DNA from 4 places in the Pseudomonas sp. SDT291_1_S447 genome. Region 1 is predicted to be linked to each of the others. Evidence: predicted binding sites of a transcription regulator. Region 1 holds the regulator's gene; each other region holds the start of a gene.
What was found. The regulator FliA, encoded in region 1, starts transcription of late flagellar genes. The targets are predictions, from matches to a motif close to CTAAAGTTTNNNNNNNNNNNGCCGNTAA.
Positions count from the first base shown of each region.

Region 2: a site for FliA is predicted at 1,451-1,478, ahead of ACW9IR_RS26635 (methyl-accepting chemotaxis protein). Genes of this name have one in related genera too.
Region 3: a site for FliA is predicted at 2,577-2,604, ahead of flgM (flagellar biosynthesis anti-sigma factor FlgM). Genes of this name have one in related genera too.
Region 4: a site for FliA is predicted at 4,447-4,474, ahead of ACW9IR_RS16505 (methyl-accepting chemotaxis protein). Genes of this name have one in related genera too.

Region 1 covers NZ_JBSVXS010000136.1:5,463-12,987, reverse strand. The annotation lists gene flhA (flagellar biosynthesis protein FlhA) at 422-2,551, shown strand; gene flhF (flagellar biosynthesis protein FlhF) at 2,563-3,903, shown strand; gene fleN (flagellar synthesis regulator FleN) at 4,020-4,850, shown strand; gene fliA (RNA polymerase sigma factor FliA) at 4,847-5,587, shown strand; gene ACW9IR_RS25635 (chemotaxis response regulator CheY) at 5,754-6,125, shown strand; gene ACW9IR_RS25630 (protein phosphatase CheZ) at 6,144-6,932, shown strand; gene ACW9IR_RS25625 (chemotaxis protein CheA) at 6,987-7,525, shown strand, end outside.
Region 2 covers NZ_JBSVXS010000154.1:26-7,550, forward strand. The annotation lists gene ACW9IR_RS26625 (DUF1294 domain-containing protein) at 43-474, opposite strand; gene ACW9IR_RS26630 (undecaprenyl-diphosphate phosphatase) at 471-1,301, opposite strand; gene ACW9IR_RS26635 (methyl-accepting chemotaxis protein) at 1,606-3,240, shown strand; gene pnuC (nicotinamide riboside transporter PnuC) at 3,497-4,060, shown strand; gene ACW9IR_RS26645 (AAA family ATPase) at 4,057-4,581, shown strand; gene ACW9IR_RS26650 (hypothetical protein) at 4,939-5,391, shown strand; gene ACW9IR_RS26655 (adhesin) at 5,393-5,968, shown strand; gene ACW9IR_RS26660 (heme utilization protein) at 6,042-7,046, shown strand; gene ACW9IR_RS26665 (C39 family peptidase) at 7,110-7,525, shown strand, end outside.
Region 3 covers NZ_JBSVXS010000070.1:295-7,819, forward strand. The annotation lists gene cheR (protein-glutamate O-methyltransferase CheR) at 1-668, opposite strand, end outside; gene ACW9IR_RS19800 (chemotaxis protein CheV) at 715-1,647, opposite strand; gene flgA (flagellar basal body P-ring formation chaperone FlgA) at 1,730-2,491, shown strand; gene flgM (flagellar biosynthesis anti-sigma factor FlgM) at 2,640-2,966, shown strand; gene ACW9IR_RS19815 (flagella synthesis protein FlgN) at 3,015-3,482, shown strand; gene ACW9IR_RS19820 (flagellar brake protein) at 3,571-4,317, shown strand; gene ACW9IR_RS19825 (MFS transporter) at 4,390-5,769, opposite strand; gene ACW9IR_RS19830 (glutamine synthetase family protein) at 5,838-7,079, opposite strand; gene ACW9IR_RS19835 (sensor histidine kinase) at 7,280-7,525, opposite strand, start outside.
Region 4 covers NZ_JBSVXS010000048.1:28,605-36,129, forward strand. The annotation lists gene mscK (mechanosensitive channel MscK) at 1-664, opposite strand, end outside; gene ACW9IR_RS16500 (potassium/proton antiporter) at 699-2,441, opposite strand; gene ACW9IR_RS16505 (methyl-accepting chemotaxis protein) at 2,763-4,388, opposite strand; gene ACW9IR_RS16510 (hypothetical protein) at 4,668-4,898, shown strand; gene ACW9IR_RS16515 (cell division protein ZapA) at 4,895-5,197, shown strand; gene ACW9IR_RS16520 (methyl-accepting chemotaxis protein) at 5,297-7,234, shown strand; gene ACW9IR_RS16525 (acyl-CoA dehydrogenase) at 7,436-7,525, opposite strand, start outside.

The DNA.
Region 1 (7,525 bases):
CGCTAAACCCGATCGCTGATTCGTCAGCGACCAATCCACAATAGAACCCGACCCCAAGGCGCACAAGCCGGCGGATTCTGGCTTGGCTGTAGGCAATGGCGCAAGGATTTGTAGCCTCGAAGGCGTGTCTGCAGGTGTCTTTTAAACAGCATCGTTTAAATGAAGAAATTTGCGCCGAATATGAGGGCCCCTTCGCGAGCAGGCTCGCTCCCACATTTGGATTGCATTTCAATCTGACATTTGGAATGCGGTTCCCTGTGGGAGCGAGCCTGCTCGCGAAAGGGCCGGTTCAATCAGCGAAAATTCCTTGAACAAACCCCTCTATTTCATTCCCCTGCAAAAGTTGGAAAGCTTCTTGCAGTACCCGCCGTGAGCCCGCTCTGGGCGTCAAAAGTTTGCTTTAAAGGAACGGGGAAAACCGGTGGATCGCTCTCAGTTATTCAACACAGCTCGCTCGAATGTTGCCGACCTCAGTCGAGGCAATCTGGGCGTGCCGTTGTTGCTGCTGGTCATGTTGGCAATGATGATGTTGCCGATTCCGCCGTTCCTGCTCGACGTGTTCTTTACCTTCAACATCGCGCTGTCGATCGTCGTCCTGCTGGTCTGCGTGTATGCGCTGCGACCGCTGGATTTCGCCGTGTTCCCGACCATTCTGCTGGTCGCGACGTTGCTGCGGCTGGCGTTGAACGTGGCTTCGACGCGGGTGGTGATGCTCCACGGTCAGGATGGCCACGCCGCTGCTGGTAAGGTGATTCAGGCCTTCGGTGAGGTGGTGATCGGCGGTAACTACGTGGTCGGTATCGTGGTCTTCGCGATTTTGATGATCATCAACTTCGTCGTGGTGACCAAGGGTGCCGGGCGGATTTCCGAGGTGAGCGCGCGTTTCACCCTCGATGCGATGCCCGGCAAACAAATGGCGATCGACGCCGACCTCAACGCCGGTCTGATTGACCAGAACCAGGCCAAGGCGCGCCGTCAGGAAGTCGCCCAAGAGGCCGAGTTCTACGGTTCGATGGACGGTGCCAGCAAGTTCGTCCGTGGTGACGCCATCGCCGGCCTGCTGATTCTGTTCATCAACCTCATCGGCGGTATGGCCGTCGGTATCTTCCAGCACAACATGAGCTTCGGCGATGCAGGCAAGGTTTACGCCTTGCTGACTATCGGTGACGGTTTAGTGGCGCAATTGCCATCACTGTTGTTATCTACAGCAGCAGCGATCATGGTGACCCGTGCTTCCGGCTCGGAAGACATGGGCAAGCAAATCAATCGCCAGATGTTCGCCTCGCCGAAAGCGCTGGCGGTGGCGGCAGGGATGATGGCGGTCATGGGCCTGGTGCCGGGCATGCCGCACTTCTCGTTCCTGACCATGGCCGCGCTGGCCGCTGGTGGCGCGTACCTGTTCTGGAAGAAGCAGAACGTGGCCAAGGTCGTGGCGCTGGAAGAGGTCAAGCGTCAGCAGGAGCTGCTGCCGTCGCCGGCCCGCGCCATGGAAACCAAGGAGCTGGGCTGGGATGACGTGACGCCGATCGACATGATCGGCCTGGAAGTCGGTTATCGCCTGATCCCGCTGGTGGACCGCAATCAGGGCGGGCAATTGCTGGCGCGGATCAAGGGCGTGCGCAAGAAGCTCTCGCAGGATCTGGGCTTCCTGATGCCGACCGTGCACATCCGCGACAACCTCGATCTGGCGCCCAGCGCCTATCGACTGACGCTGATGGGCGTGATCCTCGCCGAAGCCGAGATCTATCCGGATCGCGAACTGGCGATCAACCCGGGCCAGGTCTACGGCACGCTCAACGGTATTAACGCCAAAGATCCGGCTTTCGGCCTGGAGGCGGTGTGGATCGAAATCAGCCAGCGGGCCCAGGCACAATCGCTCGGTTACACCGTGGTCGACGCCAGCACCGTGGTCGCCACGCACTTGAACCAGATTCTGTACAAGCACTCCAGTGAGCTGATCGGCCACGAAGAAGTGCAGCAACTCATGCAATTGCTGGCCAAAAGCTCGCCGAAACTGGCTGAAGAGTTGGTGCCGGGCGTGGTCACCTTGTCGCAGTTGCTCAAAGTGCTGCAAGCGTTGCTCGCCGAGCATGTGCCGGTGCGCGATATCCGCAGCATTGCCGAAGCCATCGCCAACAACGCCGCGAAGAGTCAAGATACCGCCGCGTTGGTCGCCGCTGTGCGCGTCGGCGTATCGCGCGCCATCGTCCAAAGCATTGTAGGCACTGAGTCGGAGCTGCCTGTGATCACCTTGGAACCAAGGTTGGAACAAATATTGCTCAATAGTCTGCAGAAGGCAGGACAAGGCTCGGAAGAGGGCGTTCTGCTGGAGCCAAGCATGGCCGAGAAGCTGCAGCGTTCGCTCATCGAAGCGGCGCAGCGTCAGGAAATGCAAGGTCAGCCGGTGATCCTTTTGGTCGCTGGCCCGATCCGCGCGATGCTCTCGCGCTTTGGCCGCCTCGCAGTCCCTGGATTGCATGTGCTGGCCTACCAGGAAATACCGGACAACAAGCAAGTGACCATCGTTGCGACAGTAGGGCCCAACGGCTGAGGTAGTGGTTTATGCAAGTTAAGCGTTTCTTTGCCGCCGATATGCGTCAGGCCATGAAGCTGGTTCGTGATGAGCTGGGCGCTGATGCCGCCATCATTGGCAACCGCCGCATTGCCGGCGGTGTCGAGCTGACGGCGGCACTGGATTACAAATTGTCGGCGCTGGCGCCACGGGTTCCGAACATGGAACTCGAAGACGAGCTGCGCAAGACCCAATCGCGCATCGTCACTGCCCAGGCCGAGTTGAGCCTGCGTGGCGAAGCCGATGGCAATAGCAACCGCCAGATCTTCGCCGGCCTGCCGTTGACCGCTGGCCTGCCGCTGACTGCCGCTGAACCGCTGAGCGAGCCGACTTACGCCGCCCCGGCGCGTCCGGCCCCGGCGCCTGCACAGTCCTCCGGCGGTGTTGATCCGCGCGCACTGGATTCGATGCGTTTTGAATTGAACAGCCTGCGCGAGCTGATGGAAGTTCAGCTCGGCACTCTGGCCTGGAATCAGCTGCAAGGCAGCCGCCCGGCGCAAGCCAACCTGTATCGCCGTCTGCAACGTATCGGTCTGTCCGGCCCGTTGTCGCGCGATCTGCTGGCGATGATCACTGATATCGAAGAACCCCGTCAGGCCTGGCGCATGTTGCTCGCGCACCTGGCGCGGATGATTGCCGTGCCGGAAGTCGAGCCGCTGGAAGAGGGCGGTGTCATCGCCATGGTCGGCCCTGCCGGCATGGGCAAGACCACTACACTCGCCAAGCTTGCCGCGCGTTATGTGCTGAAATACGGCGCGCAGAATGTCGCGCTGGTGAGCATGGACAGTTTCCGCATCGGCGCTCAGGAACAACTGAAGACGCTGGGCCGCATTCTCAATGTGCCGGTGACTCACGTCGATCCGGGCCAATCGCTGGTGCAGGCGCTGGATCCACTGCTGCGCAAACGCGTGGTATTGATTGATACTGCCGGCCTGCAAGCCAGTGATCCGGCGCTGCGCATGCAGCTGGAAAGTCTGGCCGGACGTGGCATTCGATCAAAAAATTATCTGGTCTTGGCAACCACCAGCCAGAAACAGGTTCTAACCGCCGCTTATCACAGTTACAAGCGTTGCGGGCTAGCCGGGTGCATCCTGACTAAACTGGATGAAACGGCCAGCCTTGGCGAAGTGTTGAGCCTGGCGATCAGTCATGAATTGCCGGTCGCGTACCTGACCGATGGCCCACGGATTCCGGATGATTTGCATCTGCCGCGCCGTCATCAACTGGTCAGCCGCGCCGTCAGCGTGCAAATGCAGGAAGAACCCAGCGAAGAAGCCATGGCTGACATGTTCGCTGATATCTATCACAGCCCGACCAAGCAGGTAGGCTGAGGTATTCATGAACAGTTTTTGTACCTACATCGATGGTCTGCCATGCATTGTTCCGGTTGTGAACGCGCAGCCAGTAATGTGGCCTCCGTCTATGCAAGACAAGGTAAAGAAATAACATGGGCAGCATGCATCCCGTACAGGTGATCGCGGTGACCGGCGGCAAAGGTGGCGTCGGCAAGACTAACGTGTCAGTGAACTTGTCGCTGGCGCTGGCAGAGCTTGGCCGTCGGGTCATGCTGCTGGACGCCGACCTCGGTCTGGCGAACGTTGACGTATTGTTGGGGCTGACCCCTAAACGCACGCTGGCCGACGTCATCGAAGGCCGTTGCGAGTTGCGCGACGTGCTGTTGCAAGGCCCCGGTGGCATCCGCATCGTCCCGGCCGCGTCCGGCACGCAAAGCATGGTGCACCTGAGCCCGGCGCAACACGCCGGTCTGATTCAGGCGTTCAGCGACATCGGCGACAATCTCGACGTACTGGTGATCGACACCGCTGCGGGTATTGGTGACTCGGTAGTCAGTTTTGTTCGCGCCGCGCAGGAAGTGTTGCTGGTGGTCTGCGACGAGCCAACCTCGATCACCGACGCTTACGCGCTGATCAAGTTGCTCAACCGCGATTACGGCATGAACCGCTTCCGCGTGCTGGCCAACATGGCGCAGAGCCCGCAGGAAGGGCGCAACCTGTTCGCCAAGTTGACCAAGGTCACGGATCGCTTCCTTGACGTCGCTCTACAATACGTCGGCGCCGTGCCTTACGACGAAAGCGTGCGTAAAGCGGTGCAGAAGCAGCGTGCGGTGTACGAAGCCTTTCCGCGTTCCAAGTGCGCACTGGCGTTCAAGGCGATCGCGCAGAAGGTCGACACCTGGCCGCTGCCCGCCAACCCGCGTGGCCACCTTGAGTTTTTCGTCGAGCGCCTCGTGCAGCAAACGGCAGGGCCCGTGCTATGACAGCAAGCGGTATGAACTACTACAAGAAGTCGGCACGTGACGCGCAGTACGAGTTGATCGAGCGTTACGCGCCACTGGTCAAGCGCATTGCCTACCACTTGCTGGCACGCTTGCCGGCGAGTGTGCAGGTCGAAGACCTGATCCAGGCCGGGATGATCGGCCTGCTCGAAGTCTCGACCAAATATGACGCCAGCAAAGGCGCCAGTTTCGAAACGTACGCGGGCATACGAATCCGCGGCGCGATGCTCGACGAAGTGCGCAAAGGGGACTGGGCGCCACGCTCGGTTCACCGCAATACCCGGATGGTCAGCGACGCAATTCGCTCAATTGAAGCTAAAACCGGCCGTGATGCTAAAGATCACGAGGTTGCGGCCGAACTCCAATTGAGTCTCGACGATTACTACGGGATTTTGAATGACACCTTGGGCAGTCGCCTGTTCAGTTTCGACGACCTGTTGCAGGACGGCGAACACGAAGGGCTGCACGAGGATGGCGCGAGTGCTCATATGGAGCCGTCACGCGATCTGGAAGATGAACGCTTCCAGGCGGCGCTGGCGGACGCGATTGCCAATTTGCCGGAGCGTGAGCGACTGGTGTTGGCGCTGTACTACGACGAAGAGCTGAACCTCAAGGAGATCGGTGAAGTCCTTGGCGTCAGTGAATCGCGGGTCAGCCAGTTACACAGCCAGTGCGCGGCCCGTTTGCGGGGGCGTTTGGGGGAGTGGCGAGCGCGCTGAAGGCAGTGTGGGGACACTGCGAACGAGGCTGGTGCGGTGATGAACGGCACCGGTCTTGCTCTGTTGTGCTCCAGACAGTCTTTGAGTGCTGCGCCGATTGATTGAAGTGGCGCGTCCAGGTGCTGGGCGCGTTTAAGACTGCTTGGAGGTCGAATTGAACAAAGACATGAAAATCCTCATCGTTGATGACTTCTCAACGATGCGGCGGATCATCAAGAACCTGCTGCGTGATCTTGGGTTCACCAACACCGTCGAGGCTGACGATGGCGTGACTGCCATTCCAGTGCTCAACAGCGGCAGCATCGACTTTCTGGTAACGGACTGGAACATGCCGGGCATGACCGGTATCGACCTGCTGCGCCACGTGCGTGCCGATGAAAAACTCAAGCACCTGCCAGTGCTGATGGTGACTGCAGAAGCCAAGCGCGAGCAGATCATCGAGGCCGCTCAGGCCGGTGTAAACGGCTACGTAGTCAAACCTTTCACGGCTCAGGCGTTGAAAGACAAAATCGAGAAGATTTTCGAACGCATCGGCTGATGAACGCGCGGGGGAGCTATGGAGCATAACGAATCTTCACAGGGCGATTTCGAGTCGACCCTGAAAAAACACGCGGTCGAACTGGTCGAGAGCCTTGAAAAAGGCAGGTTCGGCGACGCTGTGCAACTGATCCATGAGCTCAATCAGACCCGTGACCGTGGCCTGTATCAGGAAGTGGGCAAGCTCACACGTGAACTGCACAGTGCGATCGTCAACTTCCAGATCGACCCGAACATGCCGCAGGCCGAGGAAGTGTCGCAGATCACCGACGCCACCGAACGCCTGGGCTATGTGGTCAAGCTGACGGAAGCCGCGGCCAACCGCACCATGGATCTGGTGGAAAGCGCCACGCCGGTGGTCAACAGTCTGGCTGATGAAGCGCAGACCTTGAGTGCCGATTGGGGTCGCTTCATGCGTCGCGAGGTCGGGGCTGAAGAGTTCCGTGAACTGGCGCGCCGGGTCGACGGTTTTCTGTCACGCAGCAGCACGGACAACCGTGCGGTGTCGAGCAATCTCAACGACATCCTGCTGGCCCAGGATTACCAGGACCTGACCGGTCAGGTGATCAAGCGTGTGACCCAACTGGTCACCGAAGTCGAAAGCAATTTGCTCAAACTCGTGCTCATGGCCAGTCAGGTCGACCGCTTTGCGGGCATCGAACATGACCGCGCCGCGATGCTTGCAGAAAAAGATCCACAAAAACATCTCTCGCAGGGTGAAGGTCCGCAGATTCATGCCGATAAACGAGAAGACGTTGTGTCCGGTCAGGACGATGTGGACGATTTGTTATCCAGCCTCGGGTTCTAGAGTTTTGGAATTTTAGGTTTTTTGGGTTTTTAGACCTGTAGGAGCACCCCATTAATGAGCTTCGGCGCCGATGAAGAGATCCTTCAGGATTTCCTGGTTGAGGCCGGCGAGATTCTTGAGCAACTGTCCGAACAACTGGTCGAGCTGGAAAGCCGCCCGGATGACGCAGATCTGCTCAACGCAATTTTTCGCGGTTTCCACACTGTAAAAGGGGGCGCCGGCTTCCTTCAGCTCAATGAGCTGGTGGAGTGCTGTCACATCGCCGAAAACGTGTTCGACATCCTGCGCAAGGGTGAGCGTCGCGTTGATGCAGAACTGATGGACGTTGTCCTCGAAGCACTGGACGCGGTGAACAGCATGTTCACTGAGGTTCGTGAGCGTGCGCCGATCACCGCGGCCACCCCGGAACTGCTGGCCGCCCTGGCGCGTCTGGCCGAACCGCAATCGGCGGACGAAGCCCCGGCTTCGCCAGTGGCCGAGATGATCGAAGAGCTGGTCGTCGAAGGCGACGCATCGGGCGACATCACCGATAACGAATTTGAACAGCTGCTGGACTCGCTGAACGCCGTCAAGGCTGAAGCTGAAGCCCCGGC
Region 2 (7,525 bases), on a different contig from region 1:
ATCGCGAGCAGGCTCACTCCTACATAGGGAATTGCGGTGTATTCAGAACAGCGCCAGCAGATTCGAGCCGAGAAACAGCTGGTCGATCCAGAACACCTGATGCAACACCACAATCACCCAGAACAGAATCTGAAACGACACCTTGCGCGTCTTGTGCCGGAACACCTGCTGGGCGATCAACGCGCCCGGCCAGCCGCCAGCCAGTTCCACTGCATGCAGGATGTTCTCCGGCGTGCGCCAGGCATCGGTGCGCGCCTTGCGCTTGTCGGCCCAGTACATGAAGAACGCCAGCACGCTGACAACCCCATAGACTGCCAGCGGCACCAGCGAAATCCCGCGCAGCCACATCGAAACGGAGCCGAACAGCGGCAACGCGCAGACGATCAGCAGAACCAGCAGTTTCAGCTTGAGGTTCTGGATGTGGTTGCCGCCCGAAGGTCGCCCTTCAGGCCGGCGTGCGCGGGAATCACTCATGGCTTGGCTGCCGCCCAATCGATCCAGCCAAACTGCCACGTCGCCAGAATCACCAGACCAAACACAATCCGATACCAGGCGAACGCCGCATAGCTGTGGCTGGCGATGAACTTGAGCAAGCCGCGCACGGCGATCATGGCGAAGATGAACGCGGTGACGAAACCGATGGCGAACACCGGGAAGTCCGCTGGCACAAACAGGTCGCGATACTTGTAGCCCGAGTAAACCGCTGCACCGACCATAGTCGGCATGGCCAGAAAAAACGAGAACTCGGTAGCGGTCTTGCGCGACAGGCCGAACAGCAAGCCGCCAATGATCGTCGAGCCGGAACGCGAGGTGCCGGGGATCATCGCCAGACACTGGGCGAAGCCGACCTTCAAGGCGTCTTTCCAGGTGATCTCGTCGACCGTTTCCGCATGTACTTCATGCTCACGCTTCTCCGCCCACAACATGATGATGCCGCCCACCACCAGCGCGGCTGCGACGGTAATCGGGTTGAACAGGTATTCGTGGATCAGGTCGGCAAAGATCACGCCCAGCACCACCGCGGGCAGAAACGCGATCAGCAGGTTGGCGGTGAAACGACGTGCGCTCGGCTGGGTCGGCAAACCGATGACCACATCGAAAATCTTGCGTCGAAACTCCCAGACCACCGCGAGGATCGCGCCGAGCTGGATGATGATATTGAACGCCATGGCCCGTTCGCCGCCGAATTCGAGCAAGTCGGCAACAATGATCTGGTGTCCGGTACTGGAAATGGGCAAAAACTCCGTCAGCCCTTCTACAACTCCTAGTATCAGTGCCTGCAAGGCCGTCCAAAGATCCATCAATCCCCCAAAGAGCGATGCGCGCTGGCATGCCCCGATAGTATTTTTTTACGTTCACTGCGATCAGCGTAGCTGGTTGTGGCTGTACCGATTCCGCGCGCACAGGATCCACACGAAACGGTCAAAATTCCGTGAAATATCAATTTGGATTCAGGTTTTCACGCGCGGGGCCGAAATCCTAACAGACAAGCCTTAATAGCGCTGCCGCGTTATACGACTTGGGTCGCGTATGCCCACCCGCGTAATCGTGGTTGGATGCTGGCGGTCGTTTATTACAAGAAAAAGAATCCGGAGTGACAGCGTTATGAACAGCTTGCGCAGTGTGTCGATCAGCCGACGCTTGTGGCTCATCTTGATTGTGGCGGTGGTCATGTTGCTGACCTTGGGCGTGTTGATGCTCAAGCAGATCCACGACGATCTCTACCATGCCAAAGCCCAGAAAACCCAACACGTGGTGCAGACCGCCAGCGGCCTGCTGACCTATTACCACGACCTCGCAACCGCCGGCACGCTGACTAAAGAGGCCGCGCAGAAACAGGCGCTGACGGCGATTCGTGGCTTGCGTTACGACCAGAGCGATTATTTCTGGATCAACGACCTCACGCCCGTGATGGTCATGCACCCGACCAACCCGAAACTGGAAGGCCAGAACCTCTCGGCGATCCGCGATCCGGACGGTTTTGCGGTGTTCAACGAAATGGTTGCCATCGCCAAGGCCAAAGGCGCCGGCATGGTCGACTATCGTTGGCCAAAACCGGGCGCCAGTGAGCCGGTGGCCAAGACTTCTTACGTCAAACTGTTCGAACCGTGGGGCTGGGTACTCGGCTCCGGGGTTTACGTCGACGACGTCCAGGCCGAATTCCAGGGCCAAATGATCAAGGCTTCGGTCATCGGCTTGGCGATTGCCATGATCATGGCGCTGCTGGTGATCCTGATCGCGCGCAGCATCGTCCGCCCGCTGCAGGAAACCGTGAACGCCATGGCCAACATTGCCAGCGGCGAAAGCGACCTGACGCGCAGCCTCGATACCCACGGCAAGGATGAAGTCACCGAGCTCGCGCATCACTTCAACGCCTTTACCGCCAAGCTGCGGCGGGTGATCGGTGAACTGCAGGTGTCGGCCAGTGCGCTCGGCCAATCGTCGAGCGAACTGGGCAACGATGCCTCCCAGGCCCAGCAACGCAGCCAGCAGCAATCGCAGCAGATGGAACTGGTGGCCACGGCGATCAACGAAGTGACCTATGGCGTGCAGGACGTGGCGAAGAACGCCGAGCACGCCGCCGCCGAAATGCGCGATGCCGAAGCGCAGGCGCAACAGGGCCAGATCAACATCGATGGCAGCTTGCAGCAGATCGACAAGCTGTCCGGCACCATTGATCAAGCGGTTGAAGTGATTCGCACCCTGGCCACCGAAAGCACGCAGATCGGCAGCGTATTGGAAGTGATCCGCTCGATTGCCGAGCAGACCAACCTGCTCGCGCTCAACGCCGCGATCGAAGCAGCCCGGGCCGGTGAGCAAGGTCGCGGCTTTGCCGTGGTGGCGGACGAAGTGCGCTTGTTGGCGCAGCGGACGCAGAAATCGACTGCGGAAATCCAGTCGATGATCGAACGCTTGCAGAACCATTCCGAAGCCGCCGTGAAGGTGATCGGCGACAGCAGCAAAGCGTCGCAATTGACCATCGAGCAAGCGGGACTGGCCGGGGCGAGTCTGAATGCCATTGGCCAGGCGTTGCGCAATCTCAACGGCCTGAATGCGTCGATTGCCAGCGCTACGTTGCAACAGGCGCATGTGGTCGAGGACATCAATCAGAACGTCACTCAAGCGGCCGGCCTGTCGCACAGCACGGCCATCGCTGCCGAGCAATCAAGTGCCGCCAGCCTGCGCCTTGGTCAATTGAGCGAACAACTCAACGCCCTCCTGCGCCAGTTCCGCGTCTAACCCGTGTAACTCTGGTGAGCCCACCCCTCACCCCAGCCCTCTCCCGGAGGGAGAGGGGGCTGACCGAGGTGTCTCAAGCTATACGTCGACCTGAACAATCGAGTCGATTATGGATTCAACGCAGAAAGATCAGGTCGGCGTATCTCGAACATCCAACTCGGTCAGTCCCCTCTCCCTCCGGGAGAGGGTTAGGGTGAGGGGTTTGGCCCAATGCAGTACAATCCGCCCCCTCCTCAATTTCCCCCAAGGAACCTACATGTCCGGGCTCGAACTGTTTGCCGCCGCACTCGGTGTGATCGCCGTATGGCTGACGGTCAAACAGAATCCGTGGTGCTGGCCGATCGGCCTGGTCATGGTCTTGCTCTACAGCTGGATCTTCTTTGAAGTGAAGCTGTACTCGGACATGTTGCTGCAAGTGATCTACGCCGCGTTGCAAGTCTATGGCTGGTGGCAATGGACCCGCGCCGGGACGATGCATGACGGCCGGGAGGTCACTCGCCTTGATCGCCGCTCGTTGTTGCTCGGCCTAAGCGTGGGCGCCGTCGGCAGTGTCTTGCTGGGCGCGGCCATGGCCCACTGGACCGACGCCGCGCAACCGTGGCTCGATGCCGCGCTGACCGGTTTCAGCCTGGTTGCGCAACTGTGGATGGCGCAGAAGCGGCTGCAATGCTGGGCGTTGTGGTTTGTGCTCGATGTGATCTTTGTCGGCTTGTTCATCTATAAGGGGTTGTACCTGACCGCCGCGCTGTACGGTCTGTTTACCCTGCTGGCGGTGCAAGGCTATCGCGAATGGCGCGCCGACCCGGCGTTGCGCCCATGAAGGTCGTGGTCCTGACCGGGCCCGAATCCACCGGCAAGAGCTGGCTGGCAGCGGGCCTGCAACAACGCTTTGGCGGTTTGCGCGTGGATGAATACGTGCGTCGGTTTATCGAACTCAATCCCCGCGATACGTGCCTTGCGGACATCCCTGATATCGCTCGGGGCCAACTGCAATGGGAAGATGAAGCGCGGGCGCAACAGCCTGCGCTGCTGATCCTCGACACCCATTTGCTGAGCAACATGCTGTGGAGCCATACCCTGTTTGCCGACTGTCCGGGCTGGCTGGAAACCGAGCTGTTGGCACGGCATTACGACCTGCACCTTCTTTTGTCCCCGGAACAGGTCGACTGGACCGATGACGGTCAGCGCTGCCAACCGGATCTGGACGAGCGTCTGGCGTTTTACCAGTCCACGCAGAACTGGCTGGAAAACCACCATCAGCGCTTTCTGATCATTCAAGGCAATTGGGCCGAACGCCAACTGCAGGCCTTTGCCGCTGTCGAGCAATTACTGGCCGAGTGACCCGATCAATGGGTCACCTTCCCCGGCACTTTCCCCTGTTCTGGGGACAAAGTGTCCGATTCTGAAACACTCGTTGACGTGCAGAGTGCCCGTTTCAACACTGTTCACGACTTTGTCATCCGAGTTGTTACGCGGTTGAAACACATCGTCGCAAACCCTTGTTCCAGAGCTTTGTTCAGCCAATAGACAGCTCAGCGCGCCGGTCGGTGTTTCAACGCTGAAACAGCTTGTGTTTCAGCTGTGCGTGTTTATTTGCCAACTCATTGAAACTCAAAAACATTTAAAAAGCGGCACAGCTTTCGCTCTCTCCTTCACAACGCTGACTAGGGCCAGCCCACTGAAGAAGGAATTGCAGCCGTGGGGAATATCCAAAAAGGTTTGACCTGCCTTCTGCTGATCGGATCAGCAGCCAGTACGCTGATCAGCTTCAACGTGCAGGCGGAAGGCAACGGCGTGATCGTCCTCAACCGCGATGTTCAGCCTATTCCGATCGGTCGCAACGGTGGCAAAGACCCCTACCCGACCACCGTCAATGCCAACCCGTCCGCACGCATCAACTCCACCATGAACAGCACCGAATTGAGCGACGGCGACTTCGCCGGTGTCGCCAGCGGCAGCGCGTTCCGCACCGTCAACAATGTCCAGGCCGGCGCCAATCTGCCGGGCCTCAATACCGTCACCAATCCCAACGGCATGCCCGGCATGAGCGCAGGACACGGCGGCGGTTCCGGCGGTGCGATTTCCGGCACGATCAACCGCGCCATGAGTTCCGGCCTTGCCCCTCTGACCCGCATGGCCGGAGGCCAATGAAATGAATCGTTCACTCCTTCTGCTTGCCCTGCTCGGTTGCACCACTGCCATGGCTGCTGATCCTGGTTCAGTGAACAAGGCCAACATTCAAGATTCCGGGGTGCAGTACCGCGGCAACTTCAACGTCAACCAGGCGGCTGGCGATCAAATGCAACAGACCAACGTCAAGGCAGTGGCAATCGGCACCGAATCCCACGCCAGTACCAGCGTCATGCAGAAAATCGACACACCGGCCTCGCGCTCCATCGACGCCAGCGCATCCATTGGCGGCACCTCTTTCAGTAATGGCAACGGCATCCTCGGTGTGAACCAGGGCGCCGGGGCCAACAACCAGATGGCCAACGTCACGCGCGTCAGCATCAGTGCTGCCCCGCAGAGCGTTGACGACAGTGCCCTTTCGCAACAGAACGTGGCGCTTTTACCGAGCTCAGGAGCAACTGGTACCTCACCCGGCAGTCGCCAGGTCACGACAAGTGATCAGGCCTTCACCGGCAGCCGCGGGGTAATCCAGGTGAACCAGAGTGCCGGGGTGGGGAACCGAATGGCTAACACCCTGAGCATCCGGGTCGCTGACTGACCCAAACAACAAAAGCAGTGCAATTAGAAAGTACCAACACTTAACCAACTAATAAGCACGATGGAGAAACACCATGAAACCTACAATGGCTCTCAAACCACTGGTTTTCGCACTTGCAGCAGTGATGGCAATCGCAGCACAGGCAGGCGGTCGTGATGACGATCATGGTAATGGCCACGGCAACGGGCACGGTAACGGCCATGGTAATAACCAGCCTAAAGGCCCTTCCCTGGAACAACTTCTGCAAATCACCGCCGGCGCCGGGGCTGCAGTACTCGACGAACAAAACAGTGACGGCAACGTGGTGAAAAACCAGGGCACCCTCAACAACGCCAACGCCAGCGACTCGCTCAATGGCTCCAACGGCAACATGGGCGCCAACGTAGCAGCCGGCGACGGCAACCAACAAGACAACGCCGCCGCCCTGGCGACTGCCGACGAAAGCTTCATCTTCGGCACAGCTGTTGCTGCCTCGAGTGCAACTCAAGTCAACAACAACAACTACGTGAAAAACTCGTCCACCTTCAATAACGCCACGCTCAACAATGCAGGCAACAATGGTTCCGGCAACATCGGCATCAACGTCACTGCCGGCAACTTCAACCAGCAGAAAAACAACCTGGCGATCGCCGTATCCGGTGGCCGTGTAGCCACTGCCGCCGCAGCCGCCAATCAGTCCTCCACCGGCCTGGTTGTAGACAACAAAGGCGTGCAGACCTACAAAACCGACACCCTCACCGGCACCTACGCGGCCGCTGGCGTGTTCAAAGCCAAAGGCACTGCAACCATCGAAGATGATGACCACCACGGCGGTTATGGCAATCGTGGCGGCGGCCACGGTGGCAACGATGACCAGAAAGCCAAATTCGAAGCCGTCGGTACTTTTGGCCTCGCTGGCGTAACCACCCAACAAGTGATGACCAAAGATGGCTGGAAAGCCCCTGTCGTCAACAATGCCAACATGACCAACTCGATGAACAACTTCTCCGGCAACGGCGGAGCCAACGTCTCGTCTGGTGTGGGCAACCAACAAAGCAACTCGCTGTCCATCGCTGCTGGCTGCAGAGCCTGCCTGTAATCGCGATCGAAACGAAAGCCCCGGAAACGGGGCTTTTCCTCAGTCCGCAAAGGCGTATCGATCATGCGTAAGACTGCCCTCTTCACTCTGCTTTTCGTCTGTGGCCTGACTCAGGCCGGTCAGATGCCCGTCGCTGCCCTGCCGGGTGGCACGCTCGTCTACAAAAACGTGCAGAGCATCCGTGAGCGCAAGTTTGCCGACATCGTCGAACAGAAAACCGATTTCAGCTGCGGCGCCGCTGCACTGGCAACGGTATTACGCCAGGCCTATTGGCTCGACGTCGATGAGGAGCACATCATCAAAGGCATGCTGGTCAACGCTGACCAGGACCTTGTTCGTACTCAAGGGTTTTCCATGCTCGACATGAAGCGCTACATAGAAAGCATCGGCATGCGCGCCAGGGGTTACAAGATTCCACCGGAAAAGCTCGAAGCGGTAACCATCCCGGTGGTGGTACTGATGGAAATTCGCGGCTACAA
Region 3 (7,525 bases), on a different contig from region 1:
TAGATCAACACGTTGCGGCAGAACACGATGTCGAACTTGCCCAGCGCCGCATAGCTGTCGAGCAGGTTGAACGAGCGGAACTCCACGCGATTCTTGATCGGCGCCTTGATCACCCAGCGCCCCGGCCCTTTCGGGTCGAAGTAACGCTGCAGACGTTCCGGCGACAAACCGCGACCGATTGCCAGGCTGTCGTACTCGCCCGTCTTGCAGTTGGTCAGCATCAGGCCGGACAAATCAGTGGCAACGATCTGCACACCCATCTTCAGTTGGCCAAGGTTGCTGCGCTCGAACTCGTCGATCGACATCGACAGCGAGTACGGTTCCTGGCCCGACGAGCACGCTGCCGACCAGATCCGCAGACGCTGGTTGGGGCTGGCCTTGATCGCTTCAGGCAGCACCTTGTTCTTCAAGACTTCAAACGGATAGGTATCGCGAAACCACAAGGTTTCGTTGGTCGTCATGGCATCGACCACCTGCTCGCGCAAACCGCTGCGCGGCTGGGTCTGGATGCGCTGAACCAGCTCACCCAGGGATTTGATGCCTTGCTGCTCCATCAGTTTGTTGAGACGGCTCGAGACCAGGTACTGCTTGTTTTCACCGAGCAAAATGCCACAGGCTTTTTCCAGGAAGACCCGGAACTGTTCGAAATCCAAATTACCCGTAGACAATGATGCCGCCTCTTAAATCGTGTTGACCGCCAGGAGCAAAACGCTCCTAGCTGATATCTGCTGCTTTGATCCGGTCGACTACCCGGGATGCCAGGTCATCAGGGCGGAACTTGGCCAGGAAGTCATCGGCACCGACTTTCTTGACCATCGCCTGATTGAATACCCCGGACAACGAAGTATGCAGGATGATGTGAAGCTTTTGCATGCGTGCGTCGCCGCGGATTTCCGCCGTCAGGGTGTACCCGTCCATCTCCGGCATCTCGATGTCGGAAATCATCATCAGGAACTCTTCTTCCGGCTTCTTGCCCTCGTCGACCAGCTTGCGCAGGTAATCCAGCGCCTGCTTGCCATCGTTCAGCGCCACCACTTCGACACCGATCGTCTGCAGGCAACGCGTGACCTGCTTGCGCGCCACCGACGAGTCATCGACCGTCAAGACACGCAACGACAATGCCTTGGTCTGGGTCTCGACATCGACCACGCCCACCGAAATCGCTTCCGGTGTCGGCGCAACTTCCGCCAGCACTTTCTCGACGTCGATGATTTCGACTAACTGATTGTCCACCCGAGTCACAGCGGTCAGGTAATGATCGCGACCCGTGCCCTTGGGCGGTGGATGAATCTCTTCCCAGTTCATGTTGACGATGCGCTCCACCGAGCGGACCAGGAAACCCTGGGTCTTGGTGTTGTACTCCGTGATGATCACGAACGGGTTGTTCTTGTCTTTCAACGCTCCGGAACCGGTGGCCATTGCCAGATCAAGGATCGGAATGGTCGCCCCCCGGATATTTGCCACCCCGCACACGACAGGACTGGACTTGGGCATCAACGTCAGCGACGGGCACTGCAACACTTCCCGTACCTTGAACACGTTGATTCCGTAGAGCTGCTGACCGTCAAGACGGAACAACAACAGCTCCAGGCGATTCTGCCCCACCAGTTGCGTGCGCTGGTTCACCGAATCCATTACACCAGCCATGCCCAGACTCCTACACCAACGCCAAGTGTTGTTGCGACGCACATTCATTGCTAAACGGCACGGCGCTTGCTTTTTAACTCGTATGAACGCTCAAACGACATTTTTTCGACGCCTGACATCACCCCTTCGCAGAGGGCTTTGTGCTGCGGGCGCTATTTGCTGCTTTTTTGCTGGCAGCCCTGCCATTGCTGATGCGGTTACCTTGCCTGACATGCTTATCGGCGTCACTCAGGGCTTTCTTGAGTTCACCGTAGAAGACTATCTGGCTACCAGTCAAACGGAAGGCCGCTACGAAATCGAAGTAAACCAGCTCGACCCCCGTATGCGCATGCCTATGTGCGACAAGGAATTGACAGCCACGCTGGAGAGTCCGGCACGTCCGCTGGGCCGGGTTACCGTGAAGGTTCGCTGCGAAGGCGCCTCGCCCTGGACGGTGTTCGTGCCCGCTCAAGTCCGCCTGTTTCGCGAGATTGTGACGACCACGCGCCCGCTCAAACGTGCGGGGATTATCGAACCACAGGACGTGACTCTGCGTGAGCGCGACGTGAGCACGATCAACCAAGGCTTTCTGACCTCGGTAGACGAAGCGATCGGGCAGAAATTAACCCGACCAACGGTAGCCGATCAGGTCATTACCCTGGTTCATCTGGAACAGGCGGAAGTCATTCGCAAGGGCGATCAAGTGGTCATCACCGCCCGCAGCGGCACGCTCGCCGTGCGCATGCCCGGCGAAGCGCTGGCCAATGGCGGTTTGAAAGAACAGATCCGCGTAAAAAACCTCAACTCGCAACGGGTCATCAAGGCGCAAGTCACCGCGCCGGGCCAAGTGGAAGTGGCGATGTAGAAAACTGGCGCTGGCCCCGGCTGTTCCCTAAACTGTGCCGCAGCAGGACACGCGCCGGCGCATGCAAGGCTCATTGTAAATGTGCCTAAAGTTTTCCAGGGGATGGCCGAAAACATGGCAAGCGTCCAAATTCCCAGAGGTTTTTATCATGGTCATCGATTTCAGCCGTTTGAACAGCTCCTCGTCACTTACGGGCAGTACACGTACCAGCAACGCCAAGGAAACAGCCGAAACCGGCACCTCCGCGCCGCTGAATACCCCGGCCGAACAGGCCAGTACCGCAAAAAGCGGGGAATCGGTACACCTCAGCAATGAGGCTCAACAGTTGCAGAAGGTCACTGACAAGCTGCGCGATCAACCTGCTGTCGACAAAGCCCGTGTGGCCGAGTTGAAAGCCGCGATTGCCGATGGCAGCTATAAAGTCGACAGCAACCGTGTAGCCAGCAAACTGCTCAACTTCGAAGCCCAGCGCTAGGCCTTTGCCTGCGCCAGGCTTTTGGACGCTTAAAACCCAAGGCCAGCCATGCACGACACTAATTTATTGCAATTGATCAACGACGACTTTGCTCCAGCTCAACAATTGCTGGAGTTGTTGCAAACCGAATCCCTCGCGTTGCACGGTCGCGACATGCCCCTGCTGGAAGAAATTCTGGCGCACAAACAGGCGTTGATCATTCTGCTTGAACAGCATGGCCGCAAACGCAGCGAAATCCTCGCCAGCCTCAATCTGCCGACTGATCGTACAGGTCTTGAGCAATTGGCTGGCCAGTCGAGCATTGGCGAGCAGTTGTTGACGCAAGGCGACGCATTGACCGATCTGATCGCGCAATGCCAGGCCGCCAACCTCAAGAATGGTCAGTCGATCCAGATCCAGCAGGCCGCCACGGCTAATCAGCTGAAGATCCTCACCGGTGGTGAAGCGCCTGCGCTTTATAACGCCAGCGGTACATTTGCCAAACCCGCCACGCCGCGTCCGCTCAGCCAGGCATGAGCCGTTGATGCGCCAGCTCTATCAACCCGCGGAACATGCTGGCAAAATGCTGGCTAGTCGTCATATTTTGTCTGGAGATTGATAAACCGTGTCCAACGCCCTCAGCGCGGATGATGCTCCGCAGCCCCCTAAGGTGCTCACCACGCCACTGGAAATCTCCAGCAACCTGCGCCAGCTGCAAGAGAGCCACGATCCGCTGATCATTACCTTCCATGAGCGCAGCCAGCGCTTCCAGAGCTACCTGATCAAAGTCGACCGTGACAGCGCTTCGATCGCGCTGGACGAGATGATCCCGCGTGATGGCGAACGCTTTCTGCTGGCCGGCGAGCCGTTCAAGGTCGAAGGTTTTCACGACGGTGTGCGCATTGCCTGGGAATGCACCGGCACACTGAACATCGAAGAGTCCGAAGGTGATCGTTTCTACACCGGCGAACTGCCGACCGAAGTGGTTTACCACCAGCGCCGCAATGCTTTCCGCGCCGCGCTGAAACTGACTGATCTGGTCAGCGTTGAACTGGGCGGCGAAAAGCTCAAGGCGCCGATCAACGGCAAACTGCTGGATATCTCCGCGACTGGCTGCAAGCTGCGCTTCGAAGGCGATATCACTGACCGCCTGCAACTGGGCCAGGTCTATGACCGCTTGATCGCCCCGCCGCTGTTCGGCAACCAGCCGACCTCCGTCGAACTGCGTTATCTGCACTTCGAAGAAAAACTCAACATCACCTTTGCCGGCCTGCGTTTCCACAACATCAGTGGTCAGGCTGCACGCAACGTTGAGCGTTTCGTTTATCAGCTGCAACGTGAAGCACGCCGTTTCGATAAAGACGATATGTGATTCGCAGCGACCAACAAAAAGGGCAGTACCTGGTGGGACTGCCCTTTTTTATGCGCGGTGTTTTTGTTCAGTTCAGGGTCTGCCGCCACTGAGATCGGGCGCAGGATTATCGGTATCCGGTTCGCCTTCTGCCGCAGGCTCTGACGGCGTAGCAGGTTCAGGCTCGGGGTTTGCCGGCGTCTGCACCGGGTCCTGCACCATCTGCTCCTGCACCACTTGCTCATCTACGCGAGGGTCGAGGGCTGCCACCAGCGGCGAACTGGACATGCTGTCCGGCATAGCCACGTGATGCAGCGGCGCGTCGTCGACTTGATGCAGATTGGTCACCGCTTTCGGTCGGATCCGCCACACCAGTACCAGCGCGAAGAAGCTGAAGAACGCATACAGGCTCTGGCTGCCAAACAGCTTCATCAACACGCCCGCAAGCAACGGCCCGATGCTCGCACCGACACCATAAGTCACCAGCAGCATCGCCGTCAGCGACACCCGGCGATCACCTTCCACGTGGTCATTGGAAAACGCCACCGCCAGCGGATACAGACAGAACTGCACCAGCGAACAGAGAAAGCCAACCCCGAACAGCACCTCAAGCGGCACTTGCGGCAACACCGCCAACGGCAACGCCGCCACCGCCAGGAACCCGGCAAAGCAACGAATCAGCAGCGCCCGGTCGTAACGATCGGACAACCAGCCCAACGGCCACTGCACCAGCAAACCGGCAAAAATGCAGCTACCCATGAACAGACCGACCTGCTCGGTCGACAGTCCCTGCTGCGAGGCATACAACGGTGCCAGACCATAGAACGAACCGATGATCAAACCGGCACCGAGCACCGTACTCAGCGACTGCGGGACCCGTTTGATAAAGAAGCGCGGCTCCATCGGCGCCGGATGCAGGGGCGCCGGGTGAATCCGTCGAGTCAACGTCACAGGCACCAGACACAGCGCAAAGCACAGCGCGACCAGCATCAGCAGTTCCAGACCCAGACCGGGGTGCATGACCAGAATCAGTTGGCCCAACACCAGGCCAAGGTACGAAGCGATCATGTAACCGCTGAACACCAGACCTCGCTGATTGGCGTCCGCCTGCTCGTTGAGCCAGCTCTCGATGACCATGTACTGGCACATCATGCCCAGACCGACGATGGTCCGCAGCACCAGCCAGGCCGGCAGCCAATCGACCAGACCGTGGCCAAGCACTGCCGCCCCGACGATCCCGGCACACGCTGAATAAGCACGGATATGCCCGACCCGCGCGATCAACCGGTGACCGATCTTGCCGCCCAGCACCAGGCCGAAATAGTTGGCCGCCATCAGCGCACCGACCCAGAGGCCGTCGACGTTGTCAGCGGCCAGCCGCAAGGCCAGATAAGTGGATAGAAGGCCCGAGCCGATCAACATCATCAGCGAGGCGAAATACAGCGCTCGAAAGGATTTCCAGATTTGGCGCATCGGCGTTCCGAGCGGCTCCTTGCAGTAAATACCGGGCTATCAAACGATAGCCCGATGGCGACAGTTCGTCAGGCCTGGGCTGCTAGAACACGCCGTTCCCAGGGAGTGATTTCATCAAAGAAGCTGGTCAACTCCATGGTCTTCGAAGCGATGTAGCCTTCGATGAACTCCTGTCCGAACAGTTCCCTCGCCAATTGGCTACGTTTCAGACGCTCAAGCGCGGCGTGCAAGGTACACGGCAGCGAAAGATTGTCCGGCACGTCGAACTCACCCTGAATGGCTTCTGTCGGCTCCAACTCATGCTCGATACCATGCAAGCCCGCAGCCAGACTGGCCGCAATCGCCAGGTACGGATTGGCATCGGCGCCCGGCAAACGGTTTTCCACGCGACGAGCGACCGGCGAACTGGCGGGAATACGCAAACCGGCGGCGCGATTGTCATGGGACCAGCAGGCATTATTCGGCGACGCATAGGGGTGACACAGGCGCTGATAGGAGTTCACATTCGGTGCAAACAACGCGGTGAAATCGGCCATGCCCGCCTGCTGCCCAGCGATGAAGTGGCGGAACATCGCCGTCGGCTGACCGCTTTCGTCGCTGAAGACATTCTTGCCGCTGCCGATGTCGACGATGCTCTGATGAATATGCATTGAACTGCCCGGCGTGTGCGCCAGCGGCTTGGCCATGCACACCACGCTCAGGCCATGCTTGAGGGCGACTTCCTTGAGCAGGTGCTTGAACAGGAATGTCTGGTCGGCGAGCAACAGCGGATCGCCGTGCAGCAGATTGATCTCGAACTGGCTGACGCCCATCTCATGCATGAAGGTATCGCGCGGCAGGCCGAGGGCCGCCATGCATTTATAGACTTCATTGAAGAACGGCCGCAGACCGTTATTGGAACTGACGCTGAACGCTGACTGCCCCTCCTCGCGGCGACCATCGAGACCAACCGGTGGACGGAACGGCTGAGCCGGATCGCTGTTCGGCGCGAACACGAAGAACTCCAGTTCGGTGGCCACCACCGGCGCCAGACCGCGTGCCGCATACCGAGCGATGACCGCTTTGAGTTGCCCCCGGGTCGACAGATTGGAGCTTTCGCCGGTCAGTTCATCGGCGTCGCAAATGGCCAGGGCACGCGGCTCGTCACTCCATGGCAAACGATGGATCTGGGTCGGTTCGGCAATCAGCGCGAGATCGCCGTCATCGCTGCCGTAAAACCGCGCCGCTGGATATCCGCCCATGATGCATTGCAGCAGCACGCCACGCGCCAGCTGCAAACGCCGCCCTTCGAGGAAACCCTCGGCGGTCATCACCTTGCCCCGAGGTACGCCGTTCAAATCCGGCGTGACACATTCAATCTCATCAATGCCCGTCAGTCGCTGCGCGAGTGAACGCTGGCCATCGCTTGTCATGACGCAATCCTTGTTATTGTGCGAGCCGCGAACGGCGACCCGTACAAAATAGGCTCCGGCTGTTCGGAATATCAAGCAGCGTCAAACAAAAACCCGTGTCACGGCAGATAAAGGCTGAACACCCCGCCGCCGAGCGTTCCGCCGTTGCTGATTTCGGTGCGACCTTCGACGCCATTGCGCTGATGCAGCGCGGCGATGCGATTGGCGAAGTACAGGCCAAGCCCGGTGCTGCCGCTGCTGTGATTGATGCCCTGCACGTAATCGGCCTGACGCTCGAGCATCTCGGCCGGGTAACCGTCGCCGTCGTCGTTGATGCTCAGCACCAGTTGCCCGGCTTCGTCGCT
Region 4 (7,525 bases), on a different contig from region 1:
CATGCTGGGCGTTGCCCAGATCCTGCAACTGGCTGTTGCCGGCCAACTCCTGGCGGCGCAAAGGGATCAGCGCGTTCAGCGCTGCCAGTTCCGCGTTCAACTGATCGCGTTGCTCGTTGCTGACAGTCTTGCCGGCGTCCTTGCCGGACTTGAGGATGTTGTTGATCTGCTGGATGCGCGTCTGGCTGGCGGAAATTTCCGCCTGGGCGCGCTCGGGACGGGTCTGGGCAGTGATGATCAGACTGTTGGCGTCGGCCAGCGCTTTTTGCAGATCACTTTGCTGGGTCGAGCGATCCGTCAGGATCTGCTCCAGCTGCTGGATCGACTCCTTGGGAAAACGCTGTGCCACCGGCACGACCGCCGTGGCCTTGAGGCGCGTCAGTTCGCGAGTGTTTTCGATCGTCTGCTTCGGCGCCGTGGCCAGCTGCTGTTTGAGGTCGATCAGCTTTTGTGCGTAATCACGCTGATTGTTCAGCTGAGTCAGCGTGCTCTGCAGGGTGGTTTGCAGGGCCTTTTTGTCGGCATCCGGCAGTTTGCTGTCGGCGAGCTTGTCGAGGCTGGCCTGCACGGCGTCGCTGGACGGTGGTTCGGCGGCGTACAGCGGGCCGACAGTGAGACTCAGGCCCAGCAGGGCCGCGGCGAAAAAGGAGCGCAGGGTAGGCATAGAGACCGGTCAAGCAAGTGAGAGTGGACGCAGTTTAGAGGAAGAGCCCGGGGCCCGGGCGACTTCCTTCGGGGAATCTGACGCCCACTTTGCCGATCTTGTTCCCGTCCATGACCGCAACCGTCCAGTGGGTGTTGTTCCATTCCACCTGGTCACCGACGATGGGCGCACCACCGACTTTCTGCGCGATGAAGGCGCCCAGGGTCATGTCCGGATCAATACCCTCGGCCGGCAGGCCATAGAGTGCGGCAACCGCTTTAAGCTGGGCATCTCCTTCGAGTACGAAATCGCCGAAGAAACGCAGATCGAGGCCACGTTGCGGCGCCTGGCTGAACAGTTTTCCGAGGGCGCCGAGGTTGTGTTCATGGCCGATAACACACAGTAAATCATCGACTTCCAGCACCGTACTACCCGACGGATGGAGCAATTGCTGGCCACGAAACAGCGCGGCGATACGTGTGCCTTCGGGCATTTTCAGCTCACGCAGGGGCGAACCGATGCACCATTTCTCTGCGCCGAGCTTATAAACGAACAGCTCCCATTCGCTGGTGACGTGGACTTCCAGCGCCGCGCGGGAAATCGGCGCGGGCTCCGGCGGTACCGTCACCTTCAACAGCTTGGCCACCCACGGCAGGCTCGTGCCCTGCACCAGCAGCGACACCAGCACGATGAAGAACGCGAGGTTGAAGTACAGCTGCGCATTCGGCAGCCCGGCCATCAGCGGGAACACCGCGAGAATGATCGGTACCGCACCGCGCAGGCCAACCCAGGAGATAAAGGCTTTCTCGCGGCCATGAAACGCTTTGAACGGCAGCAGGCCGACCATCACCGACAGCGGTCGCGCAAACAGAATCATCCACAGCGCCAGCCCCAGAGCGGGCAGGGCGATCGGCAGCAAATCGTGCGGCGTCACCAGCAGGCCGAGCACCAGGAACATGCCGATCTGCGCCAGCCATGCCATGCCGTCGAGCATGTGCAGAATGCCGTGACGGCTGCGCACCGGGCGGTTGCCGATCACCAGACCGCACAGATAAACGGCGAGGAAGCCGCTGCCGTGCAAGGCGTTGGTCAGGGCGAACACCACCAGACCGCCGGCGATCACCAGAATCGGATACAGGCCGGCGGCCAGATTGATCCGGTTGACCAGTTGCAACATCAGCCAGCCGCCGCCGAGGCCGATCACGCCGCCGATGCCGAACTCGCGGATCAGGTGGGTCAGCAGGCTCCAGTGCAGGCCGGTCTGGCCGCTGGCGAGCATGTCGATCAGGGTCACGGTGAGAAACACCGCCATCGGGTCGTTGCTGCCGGATTCGATTTCCAGGGTGGCGGTGACCCGTTCGTTCAGGCCTTTGCCGCCGAGCAGCGAGAACACTGCTGCGGCGTCGGTTGAGCCAACGATGGCGCCGATCAGCAGGCCCTGAATCAGATTGAGGTCGAACAGCCATGCCGCTGCCATGCCGGTCAGGCCAGTGGTAATCAACACCCCGACCGTGGCCAGCGATAACGCCGGCCATAGCGCCACGCGGAAACTCGACACCCGCGTGCGCAAACCGCCGTCGAGGAGGATCACCGCCAGTGCGAGGTTGCCGACCAGATAGGCCGTCGGGTAGTTATCGAAAATGATCCCGCCGCCATCGACCCCGGCAGCCATGCCGACAGCGAGGATGATGACCAGAATCGGGATGCCGAGACGGGAAGAAAGTGAGCTGACGAGAATGCTTGCGCCTACCAGCAACGCGCCGATCAAGAACAGGCTGTTGATGGTCGTCGCATTCAAAGGCAGTACTCCAGAAGCGTAAAGACGGGCACAAACTGACCATGCAGTCTGCGTGCCAGCGATTCTAACCTGTTGAAATGTGATGCTGTCAAAAAGGTTTTTCAGTGTGGCATCAGGTTTTGTGTTCGGCGGGCGATTGCGGCCCTCACCCTAGCCCTCTCCCGGAGGGAGAGGGGACCGACCGCGGTGTTTGTGCGAGGTACGCCGACTTGCAATATCGAGCCGAACTCAAAATCTGAAAGGCCCTCAATCTGCTCCCTTTCCCCCTCTCCCTCTGGGAGAGGGCTGGGGTGAGGGTGCTTTTGATCTCGATCTACTAAATTAAAGGCTAAACCGCCCAACCATGTTGTTCAGATCCAGCGCCAACCGCGACAGTTCATTACTCGCCGCACTGGTCTGATTCGCGCCAGTCGCCGATTGCACCGACAAATCACGAATATTCACCAGATTGCGATCCACTTCCCGCGCCACCTGCGCCTGCTCTTCGGCGGCGCTGGCGATCACCAGGTTGCGCTCGTTGATTTCGACGATGGCGGTGTTGATGGTGTCCAGCGACATGCCGGCACCACGGGCGATGTTCAGGGTCGACTCGGCGCGCTCGGTGCTGTTGCGCATCGAATCCACGGCGTGTTCGGTGCCGCTCTGAATGCTGCCGATCATCCGCTCGATTTCGCTGGTCGACTGCTGGGTGCGGTGCGCCAGGGCACGGACTTCATCTGCCACCACCGCAAAACCACGACCCGCTTCACCGGCACGCGCCGCTTCAATCGCTGCGTTCAGGGCCAGCAGGTTGGTCTGATCGGCCAGACCACGAATCACGTCGAGCACCTTGCCGATATCACGGGATTCATTCGCCAGATCACCGATCAGCGAAGCAGTGCTCTGTACATCAGCGCTCATGCGTTCGATGGCGCTGACGGTCTCCTGCACCAGATCGCGACCGTCGCCTGCCGAAGTGGTGGCATTCTTCGAGGCTTCCGAAGTGCTCACGGCGTTGCGCGCGACTTCTTCCACAGCGCTGGTCATCTCGTTGACCGCAGTGGCCGCCTGTTCGATCTCGTTGTTCTGCTGAGTCAGGCCGCGCGCGCTTTCGTCGGTGACGCTGTTCAGTTCTTCAGCCGCCGAAGCCAATTGAGTGGCCGAGCCGGAAATACGCTGCAGGGTGTCACGCAGCTTCGATTGCATCTTGGCCATGGCCGCGAGCAAACGTCCTGCCTCGTCTTCACCGTCAACGTGGATCGGTTGAGTCAGGTTGCCTTCGGCGATGGTTTCCGCAGCTTCCAATGCTTTGGAGATCGGCTTGGTGATGCTCACAGTCAGCAGCCAGGCAAAGAGGAACGTCAGGCCAGTGGCGATCACCAACAGCGTAACCACAAGGTTGAAAGACATCGAAAACTGCTCGCTCGCGCCTTTATCCGTCTCGGCGATTTGCTGAGTGTTGATCTCCAGCAAACGCGCCAGGGCGGTGTTCACCGCTTCCGAGTTGCTCAGCAAGTCCGAGTTGAGCATCTGCCGCAGTTCATCGATCTGATTGTTGCGCGACAGGGTTTTCATCCGGTCTTCAAGCTGACGGTACTGCGCGAGCAACTGCACGTATTGATCATAAGCCGCACGTTCTTGCGGGCCGTCGATCAACGGTTCGTAGGCGCGCTGGGCGTCGGCGATCTGCTTGTTGCGCAACTCGAACAGTTCGACAGTCTTTTGTTGAACGTCCGGTTCACGGTTGATCAGCAACCGATACGACAAAACGCGCAGGCGCAGGGTCAGTTGGGTGAATTCGTCGAGGGCTTTGATGGAAGGCACGCTGGCCGTGGCGATGTCTTCGCCTGCTGCGCGGATTTTGCTCATCTGATTCAGCGCGAACACGCCGAGAATCAGCATCAGGCCGCCGATCAGGGCGAAACCGGTAAACGCCCGTGGGGCGATATTCATATTGCGAAGGGACATGGGGCGGATACCAAGAGAGGGCCGCATCCATGCGGGCTGAGACTGCTGTATGGATGACTTATCGGTCATACGACTAAAGTCTTGAGGCACTGTGCTTATTTGTCGCAGAAGGGCTCGGGCGACGAAGTGCAGGAACCAGATCGGCAGATCACAGTCTTTAAAACTCGCGAGAACGGTCGGCCACCAGGAAAATCAAGGCTTTGCGCCGGTTTAACCCTGGCATCCGTGATGACTTTTCTTTATCGTACGCGCCCTTTGAAAAACGCTTGGAAGATCAAAATGTTGGAAGCATCCCTCAGCCAATTGGAACAGCTCGTCAGCGACCTGGTGCAACAGAACCAGACCCTCGCGCAAACCAACCAGACCCTGTCCACGGAACTGGCCCAGGCCAAGGATGAAAACGAAAGCCTGCAACTGAACCTGATGGAGCAGGAAGAAAAGCACGGCGCCACTGCCGCCCGCATTCAAGCCCTGGTTGATCGCGTCAACGCCGGTCCTGTCAGCGCATGAACCACCACACAGCAGGGGTAAAAGTCGTCTCCATTCTCGGGGAGGACTATTCGATCAAGGCACCGGCCGGGGAAGAACAGACCCTGCTGGACGCGGCCATGATGCTCAAGGCAGCGCTGGATGACACCAAGCGTAAATACCCGACGCTGATCGGTGATCGCTTGCTGGTGTTGGCGGCGATGAATCTGTGCTCGCAGCAGATCGAAATGAAGAAGCAACACCAGGAAGAACTCGACCGTTACCAAGAGCAAGTCAGCGCCACGGTCGACACCATCGCCAAGACCATTAACCAGGGTTGATGGAGCTGCGCACAACCAAAGAATAGATTGTCGACTGAGTTGTATACAATCGGCACGGCTGTTGCATTGTTTCGGCCACTTATTCTTTGGGGGTGCTCCATGCAGTTGTGGCGACGCAGTATTCAATGGCAGCTGATTCTCAGCATGGGCACCGCCCTGCTGGTCAGTATCCTGATCGTGGTTGGCATTTATACCCTGGTGGTCAACCGCCTCGCACAGAGCTATCTGGTCGAACAAGCACTGCCGTCGAGCATCGAAGCGACGCGTAACGATATCGAACGCATCCTTGTGCAACCGCTGACAGCGGCCAAAGACATCGCCAGCAATACGATGGTCCGTGACTGGCTCGCCTCGGGCGAAGACAGCAGCAAAACGGCTGGCTTCGCGCAGTATCTGGAAGGCATCCGCGCCGAACATAAAGCCTTTACCGCTTTGATCATCGGTACCGAATCCAATCACTACATCACCGAAAAAGGTCTGGATCGCACCCTCAGTCGTTCAAAACCGGCTGACGCGTGGTTCTATTCCTTCCTCGACAGCAATCAGCCGCGCACCCTCAATATCGACAACGACGGTGCCACCGGGGAATTGGCGCTGTTCATCGATTTGAAGGTCGAGCAGGCCGGCAAAGTGGTCGGTGTGGCCGGGCTCGGTTTGAGCATGAAAGAGCTGTCGGAGCTGATTCACAACTTCAGCTTTGGCGAGCGCGGCAAGGTCTATCTTGTGCGTTCCGACGGTTTGATCCAGGTGCATCCCGAGGCGCAGTTCAGCGGCAAACGCACCTTGAGCGAGCAGATCGGCGCCAATGCAGCGCAGGCCGTCATGGGCCAGAAAACGGCGATCAGCAGCAGCTTCCAGAGGGATGGCGAAGACTTCCTCGCCTTCAGCCTGCCGTTGCGCGATCTGGGCTGGACTCTGGTGGCCGAAGTGCCGCAGTCGCAGATCTACGCCGAAGCCCGTAAAGCGATGTGGATGAGCGGCGGCATTGGTCTGGCCGTGGCACTGGTGTGCCTCGCGTTGGTGGTGTGGCTGGCGCAAGGTTTGGTGCGGCCGATTCGCCAAGTAACAGCTGCGTTGGTAGCAATCGGTAGCGGTGGGGGAGATTTGACCCACCGGTTAGATTCCAGTCGCGCCGATGAGTTGGGCGACCTCGCGCGCGGCTTCAATCGTTTTCTCGACAGCCAGCGCGGGATGATCGCTGAAGTGCTGACCACCAGCGAGCGTCTGCGTACGGCTGTGGGGCAAGTGGCGAAAGTGGTGGAAAACACTGCCGAGCGTTCCGGCCGTCAGCAGGAAATGACCGACATGGTCGCGACTGCGGTTCACGAGATGGGCCTGACGGTTCAGGAGATTGCGCAGAACGCCGGTAACGCGGCGCTGGCCTCGCAGACCGCGCGGGATGAAGCGATGCAGGCGCGGGAAGTGGTCGGCGGTTCGATCCGGCATATTGAAAGCATGTCGGATGAAATTGGCTTGGCAGCGGGTGCAGTCGGTGAACTGGCACATCAAGTGGCGTCGATCGACTCGGTGTTAGCTGTGATTCGCGGGGTGTCCGAGCAGACCAATCTTTTGGCGCTGAACGCGGCGATCGAAGCGGCGCGCGCCGGCGATATGGGCCGCGGCTTTGCGGTTGTTGCTGATGAAGTGCGTACTTTGGCGCGCAGGACCCAGGCGTCCACCGACGAAATTCAACAGATGATCGGCAGCCTCAAGCAAGGCGCGGAAAACGCCGTTTCGTCGATGCGCACGGGGCAGGCCGCAACTGGCACCGGGGTTGAATCGAGCCAGCGTACCGGGGCATCGTTGACGGCGATTACCGGTCAGGTCGAGCGCATCAGTGACATGAATCATCAGGTGGCGACGGCGACGGAAGAGCAGTCGGCGGTGACGGAAGAGATCAACCGTAATGTGCAGGGGATTTCCGATCTGGCGCGGGCGACGGCGGGGGAGGTGCGGGCTTGTCGTGAGGATTGTCAGATGTTGCAGAGGCTGGCGGATGATTTGGCGCGGCAGATGGGTGGGTTCAAGTTGAGTTGAGTGTTGAGCCAGAAAAGCCCCTCACCCTAACCCTCTCCCGGAGGGAGAGGGGACTGACCGAGGTGTCTTTCGCTATACATCGACCTGAAAACGCCAGTCGATTATGGATTCGGTGAGCTTCTTTCAGGTCGACGGAGTATTCAAGCATCCCCCGTTCGGCCCCCTCTCCCTCCGGGAGAGGGCTGGGGTGAGGGTAGCGTTTCAGAACCACGCATCCTGCATCGCCAGGCACGTATCATCCCGCGCTTCCAGCAACGCCAGTTCATGGTGACAACCCGGCACTTCCCACGT